2 regions of the Microbacterium sp. JZ70 genome follow, and region 2 is predicted to be linked to the other one. Evidence: predicted binding sites of a transcription regulator. Region 2 holds the regulator's gene; the other holds the start of a gene.
What was found. Region 2 encodes LexA, which represses DNA repair genes until DNA is damaged. Its sites were predicted from a motif close to TCGAACANNTGTTCGA; they were not measured.
Positions count from the first base shown of each region.

Region 1: M1D46_RS04340 (Rv2578c family radical SAM protein) is a predicted target of LexA. The motif match lies at 4,048-4,063, and genes of this name have one in related genera.

Region 1 covers NZ_CP096405.1:967,920-973,352, reverse strand. The annotation lists gene M1D46_RS04360 (ABC transporter ATP-binding protein) at 1-1,300, shown strand, start outside; gene M1D46_RS04355 (energy-coupling factor transporter transmembrane component T) at 1,297-2,109, shown strand; gene M1D46_RS04350 (siderophore-interacting protein) at 2,132-2,971, shown strand; gene M1D46_RS04345 (M15 family metallopeptidase) at 2,982-3,965, opposite strand; gene M1D46_RS04340 (Rv2578c family radical SAM protein) at 4,071-5,126, shown strand; gene M1D46_RS04335 (aldose 1-epimerase family protein) at 5,131-5,433, opposite strand, start outside.
Region 2 covers NZ_CP096405.1:1,711,626-1,717,058, reverse strand. The annotation lists gene hisB (imidazoleglycerol-phosphate dehydratase HisB) at 1-40, opposite strand, end outside; gene M1D46_RS07770 (histidinol-phosphate transaminase) at 84-1,163, opposite strand; gene M1D46_RS07765 (LysM peptidoglycan-binding domain-containing protein) at 1,191-1,544, opposite strand; gene lexA (transcriptional repressor LexA) at 1,796-2,479, shown strand; gene M1D46_RS07755 (methylenetetrahydrofolate reductase) at 2,549-3,487, opposite strand; gene M1D46_RS07750 (alpha/beta hydrolase family protein) at 3,633-5,433, shown strand, end outside.

The DNA.
Region 1 (5,433 bases), 740 kb from region 2:
CCGCGTCGGGCTGTGGGAGCAGCGCGACCTCGACCCCGATGCCCTGTCGGGCGGCGGTCGCCAGCGCCTCGCGATCGCGTGCGCACTCGCGGCGCGCGCCGACGTCGTCGTCCTGGACGAGCCGACCGCGAACCTCGATCCGCAGGGCGTCGCCGACGTGTACGAGGCGCTGCACGATCTCGTGTCCGCCGGAGACCGGGCGATCGTGCTCATCGAGCACGATCTCGACGCCGCGGTCGCCCTCGCGACGCGCGTGATCGTGCTCGATGCCTCCGGCCGGCTCGCGTTCGACGGACCGGTGGCCGAGGTCCTACGCACGCACGTCGACGCGCTCGAGCGGATGGGCGTCTGGCTCCCAGCCGCCCTCATCGCCGCACGCCGCCTCGAGCGGCAGGGATGGCGGTTCGACGCCCTGCCGCTCACTCCCGATGAGCTCGCTTCGGCGCTGAACGGGCAGGAGCCACCGTCGGGCATCGCACCGTGCCCCGCCGCGACCGCCCGAGGTGTCGAGGCTCGCGGCACCGCCGTGAGCGTGCGCGGTCTCACCGTCCGCCGGGGCCGCACCGTCGCCATCCGCGACGTCGATCTCGATCTTCCCGCGGGATCGTTCACAGCCGTCGTCGGCCCGAACGGTGCGGGCAAGACGACGCTCGTGCAGGCGATCGCGGGCGTCGTCGCCCCGCCGAAGCGGAGTGTGAGCGTGCACGGCCTCGATGTCGGGCGCGCGTCGGCACGCGAGATCTCCGCGCGGGTGGGCTTCGTCTTCCAGAACCCCGAGCACCAGTTCATCGCGCACACGGTCTTCGACGAGCTCGCGCACGGGCTGCGCATCCGGCGGGTTCCCGAGCCCGAGATCCGAGAGCGCGTCGGCGACATGCTCGAGCGCTTCGGCCTGACCGCGCATGCCGACGCGCACCCGTTCCGCCTCTCCGGAGGACAGAAGCGGCGCCTGTCGGTGGGGACCGCCCTCATCACGGCGCCCAGCGTGCTCGTGCTCGACGAGCCGACCTTCGGCCAGGACCGCGCACGCGCCGAGGAGCTGCTCGGCATCCTCACGCGCCTGCACGAGGCGGGGACGACCGTCGTCATCGTGACGCACGACCTCTCCGTCGTCGAGCAGCACGCGACGCACGTCGCCGTCGTCGCGGACGGCACAGTCGTCGGGTTCGGCACGGCGGCGGATGTGCTCGACGACGCGGGGCTGCTCGCGCGCGCCGGTCTGCGCCCGCCGCCCCTGCGGCGCGTGCTCGCAGCGCACCCCGCGGCAGCGGCCGCGCTCGAGGCGGAGGTGCCCGCGTGACGATAGCCTCGTCCTCGGTCGCGCGCACCGCGCCATCCGTCCGCCGCCGCCCTCCCCTCCTCGCCCTCAATCCGCTCGCGAAGATCGCCGCCCCGCTGCCCGCGATGGCGATCGTGCTGCTGAGCCGCGACCTCGCGACCCCCGCCGCCTTCCTCGCGCTCGCGTGCGCGCTCATGCTCGCGGGCGCCCGCCTCACGCGACGCGTCGCGCTCCTGCTCGGCATCGCCCTGCCCGCGATGGTGCTCGCGGTCGGCGCGGGGTTCTCGATCTGGACCGACGCCGCGAGTGTCGCGGGGACACCCGTCGTCGCGGAGATCGGCGGATGGCGGCTGCACGCGGGAGCGCTGGCCGTCGGCTTCGCGACGTCGCTGCGCCTCGCGGCGCTCCTCGCCCTCGCGCTCATCGGGGGCGCGACGACCGAGGGGCCCGATCTCGTGCGCGCCGCGATCCGGACGCTCCGGCTGCCGTACCGCATCGGCTACGCGGCGCTCGCCGCGTACCGGTTCGTGCCCCGGTTCCGGCACGAGCTCGAGCTCATCCGCGCGGCCCACCGCGTGCGCGGGCACCACGGCGGCCGGGGCCCGCTCGCGGCCGTGCGACGCGGATTCGGCACCATCGTGCCGCTGCTCGCGGGAGCCATCCGGCATGCCGAGCGCGTCGCTCTGGCCATGGATGCGCGCGCGTTCGGCGCCCATCGCACGCGCACCGAGCGGCACGTCGTGCTCTGGCGCGCCCGCGACACCGTCTTCGTCCTCGCCTTCTGGGCGTGCACCGCCCTGCTCATCGCGCTCATCCGCCCGTTCGGGTGACGCCCCGACCCGAAGGAACGCCATGGCCGTCGCCAGCCGACTCGTGAAGCCCGAGACGCAGGAGCTGCTGCGCCTGACCGTGCTGCGCACACAGCAACTCTCCCCGCACTGGATGCGCGTCACCCTCGGCGGCGGCGACATCGCGCGCTTCCGCCCGATGGGCTACGACCAGTGGTTCCGGATCTTCCTCCCCGTGCACGGGGAGGCGGGGCTCGAGCGGGTGCCCGCGAAGGCGAACCGCCTCTTCGGGTACCTGAAGTTCCTGCGGATCCCCGAGGGGATGCGGCCCGCGATGCGCAGCTACACCGTGCGCGCGTTCCGCCCGGCGGATGGCGCGGCGGGCGCCGAGCTGGACGTCGACTTCGTCGTGCACGAGGCTCCGGACGGCTCGATGGGCCCTGCGCCGAGCTGGGCCGTCGCCGCGCAGCCGGGCGAGGACGTCGCGATCATCGACGAGGGCCTCGTCTTCCATCCCGAGCGCGGCACCGATCGCGTGGTGCTCGTCTCGGATGAGACGGGGGCGCCGGCGATCGCGGGCATCTGCGCATCGCTCCCCGCCGACGCGACCGGCCTCGCGATCATCGAGGTGCCGTCGCACGACGACGCGCTCCCCTTCGCGCACCCCGAGGGAGTCGCCGTGCACTGGGTCATCCGCGAGGATCCGCACGCCCGCCCGGGCGCCGCCGCCCTCGCGGCGCTGCGCGATGCCGCGCTCCCGACCGAGCGCTTCCACGCCTTCCTGGTCGGGGAGCAGCAGCTCGCCACCGGCGCGCGACGGCTCCTCGTCCACGAGCGCGGCGTCGACAAGGCCGATATCGGCTTCTGCGGATACTGGCGGGTCGGGGCCGGCGCGGGCGGGTGACCGAAGCCGCTCAGTCGGCGTAGTCGGGTGCGGCCGGGAGCCCGAAGAACTCCTCGAGCGTGTGGTAGCCGCCCTCGTGGTAGGCCTGCGCGAGCTCGACCCCGATATAGCGCAGGTGCCACGGCTCCGGGTTGTAGCCGGTCGTGTCGGTGTGCCCGCTCTCGTAGCGGACGATCCAGCCGTGCCGCCACGCGTTCTCGACGATCCAGTCGCCCTGCGGCGTGCCGGCGATGTCGTAGATCGTGCCGCAGCTGCCCGACGTGCAGGCCACGACGTCGGCGGCGAGACCGAGCTGGTGCTCGCTGAAGCCCGGGCGCGCGGAGATCGCCTCGGCGCCCTCCTCTCCGAGCGCGCCGATCTGCCCCTGGAACGTGCTGACCTGGGTCTGATACGAGCGGTACCCGCTCTGGAGCGCCACGTCCCCCGCGCCCGATGCGGCGGCATCCGCCACGAGCGCGTCGAGCGCGGCGGCCGCATCCGGCCGCAGCCCGCCGCCGACGAGGCTCCGCGTGCCCGCGGGCACCATCACCTCGGGCGCGTAGTCGATCGGGTTCACGGGCCGCTGCTTGTTCACGACGACCCAGGGCTGCGTCGGGTCGTCGAGGCGGATGCACGAGGCACCCTCGGCCGCCGCCGCGCGGAACTCCTCCGCTCCGCCGAACGCGGCGATGACCGCGGCGGCGTCTCCGGCCGCCGCTGCGGCGGGCGACGCGCACGGATCCTCCGCGACGACCACCTCGAACTGCGGCACGGGCAGCGACTCGATCGAGCCGGGAGGCGTCTCGACGGGCGCCGGCGACGCCGTCTGCGCCGACGACGCGTGCGCGGGGCGCTCGTCGTGGGCGACCGACCAGACGGCACCCAGGACGCACGCGGCGACGACGCCCGCTGCGGTCGCGAGCACGACGAGGCCGCGCCCTGAGAGCAGCCGCGGCGGCCGCGCCGCATGTCGCGCGACGAGCCCGCGGCGCCGTGCATAGCGCCCGTTCGTCATGCCCCCATTGTCGCGACCCGACCCTGACGATCCTCCGACTCCCCGGATCGAACTTCTGTCCAGTATGGACTTGACATCAGTTTCGGATATCTGTTCTATGGAGGGATGAGGTGGCAGGGGCAGCGTCTGGGTGCCGTGGACGCATCGGCACTCCCCGGTCTCGACCGCGTCGACGCCGGAGTGCGGACCGTCACCACACCCGAGTTCGCGGGCATGACGTTCCACGAGGTGATGGCCAAGTCGGCACTGAACCACGTTCCCGGGCCGAGCTCGATGCCGTTCGACTGGACGATCAACCCGTACCGGGGCTGCAGCCATGCCTGCGTGTACTGCTTCGCTCGCGGAACGCACGAGTACCTCGAGCTCGACGCCGGGCGCGACTTCGACTCCCAGATCATCGTGAAGGTGAATGTCGCAGAGGTGCTGCGCCGCGAGCTCTCCCGCCCGTCGTGGCAGCGCGAGCACGTCGCGCTCGGCACGAACACCGACCCGTACCAGCGGGCGGAGGGGCGCTACCGGCTCATGCCCGACATCATCGATGCGCTCGCGGACTCGGGGACGCCGTTCTCGATCCTCACGAAGGGCACGCTGCTGCGGCGGGATCTCCCGCAGCTCGCGAGGCGGAGGGCGGATGTCGACATCTCGCTCGCGATGTCGATCGCCGTCTACGACGATGCGCTCCAGCACGCGATCGAGCCGGGGACACCCTCGGCGCAGGCGCGGCTCGACACGGTCCGCGCGGCGGCCGACCTCGGATTCCGGGTGCAGGTCTTCCTCATGCCGATCGTGCCGCACCTCAGCGACTCGGTCGAAGCGCTCGACGATGCGCTCGCGCGCGTGAAGGCGTCGGGAGCGCACCGGGTCGTGTACGGCGCACTTCATCTGCGGCCCGGCGTCAAGCCGTGGTTCTTCCAGTGGCTGCAGCGCGAGCATCCCGACCTCGTCCCCGCGTATCGCGGGCTCTATCCCGGGGCATCCGTCGAGGCGCCGAAGGGGTACCGCACGTGGCTCGCGCAGCGCATCCGCCCGCTCATCCGCGCGCACGGACTGAACGGCTACGCCGAGGAGGAAGAGCCCCCGCGCACACGCGTCGCGCCGCGCGCGGCGCCGCGGTTCATCGAGACGCGCTCGGCTCCGGCGGCGGCGCCCACGCTGTTCTGAGGGCTCACCCCGAGTACGACACGCCCCACCGCAGAACCCACTCCTCGCCGGGCGCGAGCCACGTGAGCGCTCGACCGGAGTTGAACGCGTCGGCGGGGGCGGTCATCGGCTCGATCGCGACGGCCAGGTCGCGCCCGGGATAGTTCTCCGTCGTGAAGACCTGCACGAAGCCGAAGCTCTCGTCCTGCCAGACGGTGAGCCGGCGACCGTCCGGCGCGGTCAGAGTCGTTCGGGCGAGCCCATCCTCCCCGCGCACGACGCCGCCGTAGGCGCGATCCAGAGCGACGTCGCCGAGGCGCACGCCGCC
Region 2 (5,433 bases):
ACTCGCTCGTGGAACGGGTGCGGCGCGCGGTACGGGTCATGCTCCGATTCTACCGGCGCGACCCGACCGGGCTCCTCGCGCGCTCAGCGGCCGATCTCGGCGAGCGCGTCGAGGAAGGCGCTCGTCTCGTCCTCGGTCCCCGCGGTCACCCGGAGGTGTCCGGGGATGCCGATGTCGCGGATGAGCACGCCGCGGTCGTAGAGCGCCTGCCAGGTCGCGTGCGGATCCTCCACGCCGCCGAACAGGACGAAGTTCGACCACGTCGGGTACACGGTGTAGCCGAGCGCCTCGAGCGTGGCCGAGATCCGGTCGCGCTGCTCGACGATCTCGTCGACCATCGCGAGCATCGTGTCGGCGTGACGCAGGGCCGCGGAGGCCGCCGCCTGCGTGAGCGCGCTGAGGTGGTACGGGAGGCGGACGAGGCGGAGGGCGTCGACGACCGCGGGGTCCGCGGCGAGGTAGCCGACGCGCGCGCCCGCGAACGCGAACGCCTTGCTCATGGTGCGCGAGACGACGAGCCGGGGCCGCCCGGGCAGCAGCTGGAGCGCCGAGGGCACGTCGCGCGGCGCGAACTCGCGGTACGCCTCGTCGACGATGACGATGCCGTCGGTCGCGTCGTAGACGGCTTCCACGACGTCATTCTCGAGCGGCGTCCCCGTCGGGTTGTTCGGTGCGCACAGGAACACGACGTCGGGCCGGGCCTCCGCGACCTGCGCGGCCGCGCTCTCGGGCGTGAGGGAGAAGTTCGCCCCCCGCTCCCCCGAGACGAACGTCGCGCCGACGCCGCGCGTCAGCAGCGTGTACATCGAGTAGGTGGGGGCGAAGCCGAACGCCGTCCGCCCCGGTCCGGCGAACGCCTGGAGGAGGTGCTGCAGCACTTCGTTCGAGCCGTTCGCGGCCCAGATCTGCTCGGGCTCGAGCCCGTGCCCGAGGTACTCCGCGAACCCCTCGCGGAGCGCCGTGAACTCGCGATCCGGGTAGCGGTTCACATCCCGCAGCGCGAGGGCCACCGAATCCGCGATGTCGTCGGCGACCTCGTCGGGGATCGGGTGCGTGTTCTCGTTGACGTTCAGCGCGACGGGCAGCGGCGCCTGCGGAGCGCCGTAGGGCTGCTGTCCGCGGAGGTCGTCGCGCAGGGGGAGGTCATCGAGAGAGACGGTCACCCGTCCATGCTAGAGCGCGCGACGGACTCACTCGCCCGTCGAGTAGGCGGCGGGGATGGCGATCTCCTGCCCCGCGGCGATGTCGCTCCCCGGGAGCTGGTTGAGGTGCAGGATCTCGTCGACGACGTCGCGCGGGTCCGCCTCGGGGGCGACCGCCTGCGCGATGTCCCACAGGGTGTCGCCCGCCATGACCGTGACGGTGTCGAAGGTGCCGGCAGGCGCACTGTCCTCGCGTGAGGCGAGGGCCGCGCCGCCGCTGAGCACCCCGAATCCGATCGCCGCGACGAGCGGAGCCGCGGCGAGCGCGGCGAGGACCCGGCGGCCGCGCACCGTGAGGCGGAGGCGGGTCGAGCGTGCCGGAGCGGAGCTGGTCGTGCGCATGGCGGTTCCTTCCTGTAGATCACTTCGAGTCCGTCTGCTCGGCCGGGAGAGACGGACCCGAAGTGATGTTCCGAACCTATCTTCGATGTGGTCGCGGTGTCAAGAACTCTCTTCGAACGGGTTTCGCGACTTCTGCGAGACACGCTCGAACAAATCTCCCGGAATCCCGTCGAGATCCGCTAGCGTCGTCCTGACGGGACCACCACATCACGCACCTCCGACATTCGAGCGGGGCAGCGAAGGAGCACGACATGACGGATGCGGGCACGCGCGAGGAGAAGCCGCGCACGCGGCGGCGCAAGAACCTGAGCGACAAGCAGCTGGCCATCCTCGAGGTCATCCAGCGCTCCATCCAGCACAACGGCTATCCGCCGAGCATGCGCGAGATCGGCGACGCGGTCGGACTGAAGTCGCTCTCGAGCGTGACGCATCAGCTCGGGCAGCTCGAGCTGAGCGGCTACCTGCGTCGCGACCCCGGGAAGACCCGCGCGATGGAGGTGCTCATCGATCTCCCGGGCTCGGCGGCCGAGAACCCGGCCGACTCGGGCCCCGCGGTCGGCGACGCCGCTCTCGTGCCGCTGGTCGGCCGCATCGCCGCCGGCGTCCCGATCACGGCCGAGCAGCAGGTCGAGGAGATCTTCCCCCTCCCCCGACAGCTCGTCGGCAAGGGCGAGCTCTTCATGCTCAAGGTCAGCGGCGAGTCGATGATCGACGCGGCGATCTGCGACGGCGACTGGGTCGTCATCCGGTCGCAGGGCACGGCGGAGAACGGAGACATCGTCGCGGCCATGGTCGACGGCGAGGCGACCGTCAAGACGTTCCGTCAGCGCGACGGCCACACCTGGCTCCTCCCGCGCAACTCGGCGTTCGAGCCGATCCTCGCCGACGACGCTGTGGTCCTCGGCAAGGTCGTCGCCATCCTGCGCGCGGTCTGACGGCGCACATGAGGAGGGCGGGAGCCGGTCGGCTCCCGCCCTCCTCGTGTGCCGGGAGCGAACCGGCGGTCAGGAAGCCGCGGTCTCGCGCAGCGCGACCCCGGCTTCGCGCAGCACCGCGAGCACGGTCTCGTGCTCGTTGAAGGCGTAGAGGTGGATACCCGGGGCCCCGCCGGCGAGCACCTCGCGCGCGAGGTCCGCCGCGTAGGCGATGCCGATCTCCCTGCGGCCCTCGGGGGTCGGCTCGACCTCGAGCGCGATCGACAGCTCCGACGGCAGGGGCTCGCCCGTGAGCTCGAGCATGCGCGCGAGCTTGGCGGGAGAGGTCACGGGCATGATGCCGGGGAGGATCGGGATGGTCACGCCCGCGGCCCGGGCGCGATCGACGAAGCGCAGGTAGTCGTCGGCATGGAAGAAGAGCTGGGTGATCGCCGCCTCGGCGCCGGCCGCCTGCTTCGCGAGGAGCGCATCGAGGTGCTCGAGCGGATGGCGCGAGCGCGGATGCCCGTTGGGGAAGGCCGCGACGAGCGTGCGCGCACGCGGGGCGCGGTCCACCCGCACCGCCTCGGGAACGCCCGGGATCGTCGTCTCGCCGTAGGGAGCGCGCTCGGCCTGCACGCGGTGGATGAGCTGGACCAGCTCGGCCGAGGTCCGCAGGTCGCCCAGGAACGCGTCGTCCTCGTCCTTCCCGGCGGGCGGGTCTCCGCGGATGGCGAGGAAGCTGAGGATGCCTGCGTCGAGGAACTCGCGGATGAGGGCGCTCGCCGTCGCGTAGTCGTTGCCGACGCACGTGAGGTGAGCGAGCGGCTCGACGTCCGTGTTCTCGCGGATCCACCGCAGCACGCGCAGCGACGCACCGCCCGTGGAGCCGCCCGCGCCGTACGTGACGGAGAGAAAGTCCGGGCCTGCTGCGGCCAGGCGGCGGATGGTCTCCTCGAGAGCCGCGGTGCGCGCGGGCGTGCGCGGCGGGTACAGCTCGAACGAGAACGGCGTGGCCGACGTCGCCATGTCCCTCCTCCGTGCTCTCCGGTCGCCGCGGCGATCCCCTGCCGCCGCATCCGGCCTCTCCTCTCCCGACCGTAGTCGCCCGCGCGCGGGCGCGGGAGCATCTGTGACGCTCCGTGTCGGAACGTCGCCGGTTACCGTGGAGGACATGACGCAGATGCTCCCGTTCGGCTCGTGGCCGTCGCCCATCGCGGCGTCCGACATCGCGGGGAACTCCCCGCGCCTCGGCGACGCGCGGTTCGTAGGCGGCGACGTCTGGTGGGCCGAGGGCGTCGCGGCCGAGCGGGGGCGCACAGCGGTGCTGCGGGCGAGCGACGGCGCGAGCGTTCTTCCCGCGCCCTGGAGCGCGCGGTCTCGCGTCCACGAGTACGGAGGCGGCGCGTGGACCGCGGCCGACGACGGCGCGCTCCTCTTCGTCGAGCAGTCGGATCAGCGCGTGTACCTGCGCACGGCCGATGCGGAGCCCATCCCGCTCACGCCCGCGGGCACCGGCATGGCGTTCGGCGACCTCGTCCTCGCGGAGGGCCGGCTGTGGGCGGTCCGCGAGACGCAGGGCGCCACGGGGGCTCCCCGTCGCGACATCGTCGTCATCCCGCTCGACGGCAGCGCGGCGGAGGACGCGTCCGGGATCGTGAGCGTCGTCGCAGGGAGCGACTTCGTCGCCTACCCCGCACCGCGCGCTGGCCGGCTCGCGTGGATCGCGTGGGACCATCCGGACATGCCGTGGGATGCCGCGGAGCTGCGCGTCGGGCGCATCGAATCGGATGGGCGCGTGCGCCGCTGGACAACACTCGCCGGCGGGCGCGGCGTCGCGGACGGGCAGGATGTGTCGGCGCTGCAGCCCGAATGGGCGGCGGACGATGAGCTCCTCTTCGTCGCGGACCCTCCTGCCGCGCCCGGCGGCCCTGCCCGATGGAACCTCCGCCGCGCCCGGCTCGACGCGGCCGGAGGCGCCGTCGTGGAGCCGCTCCTGCCTGCCGACGCCGACACGGGCGGGCCGCTCTGGAATCTCGGCACCCGCTGGTACGCGCGGCTCGAGGACGGTCGGATCGCCGCGGTGCAGACGAACGGACGCGACCGGCTCGTGCTCGTCGATCCCGGAACGCGGGCGGTGACGGAGCTCGAGACGCCGCTCGGGCAGATGCTCGTCAAGGACGTCGCCGGCGCGCGGCTGCTGCTGTCGGGCGCCGGTCCGCGGACGCCGGGCGGCATCTGGCTCCTCGACGTCGACGGGCGGACGTTCGCGCCGGTGCGCGGCGGGGAGACCGACCTCGACCCGGCGTGGATGCCCGAGGCGCTGCCGCTGTCGTTCCCCGGACCGCGAGGGGATGTGCACGCCTTCGCGTATCCGCCGACGAACCCGCTCGCGACGGGCCCCGAGGGCGACCTGCCGCCGTATCTCGTGCTCGTGCACGGCGGCCCGACCGCGCACGTCTCGGGCGACCTCTCCCTCGCGGTCGCGTACTTCACGAGCCGGGGCATCGGCGTGCTCGATGTCAACTACGGCGGATCGACCGGCTACGGGCGCGCGTACCGCGAGCGCCTCAAGGGCGGATGGGGCGTGGTCGACGTCGAGGACGTCGCGGCCGCCGCGCGCGGCATCGCCGAAGCCGGCATCGCCGACCCCGCGCGCCTCGCGGTGCGCGGAGGATCCGCGGGCGGATGGACCGTGCTGTGCGCGATCGCCGACACCGACGTGTTCTCGGCCGGGATCAGCCGCTACGGCGTCGCCGACCTGCGGATGCTCGTCGCCGAGACGCACGATTTCGAGGCGCGCTACATCGACGGCCTCGTCGGCCCGCTCCCCGAGGCGGAGGAGCTGTACGCGAGGCGATCGCCGCTGTCTCGCCCCGAAGCGCTCCGCACGCCCCTCCTCATCCTCCAGGGCGCGGACGACCCGGTCGTGCCGCCCTCGCAGTCCGAGGCGCTGCGCGACGCGCTCGCGGCGA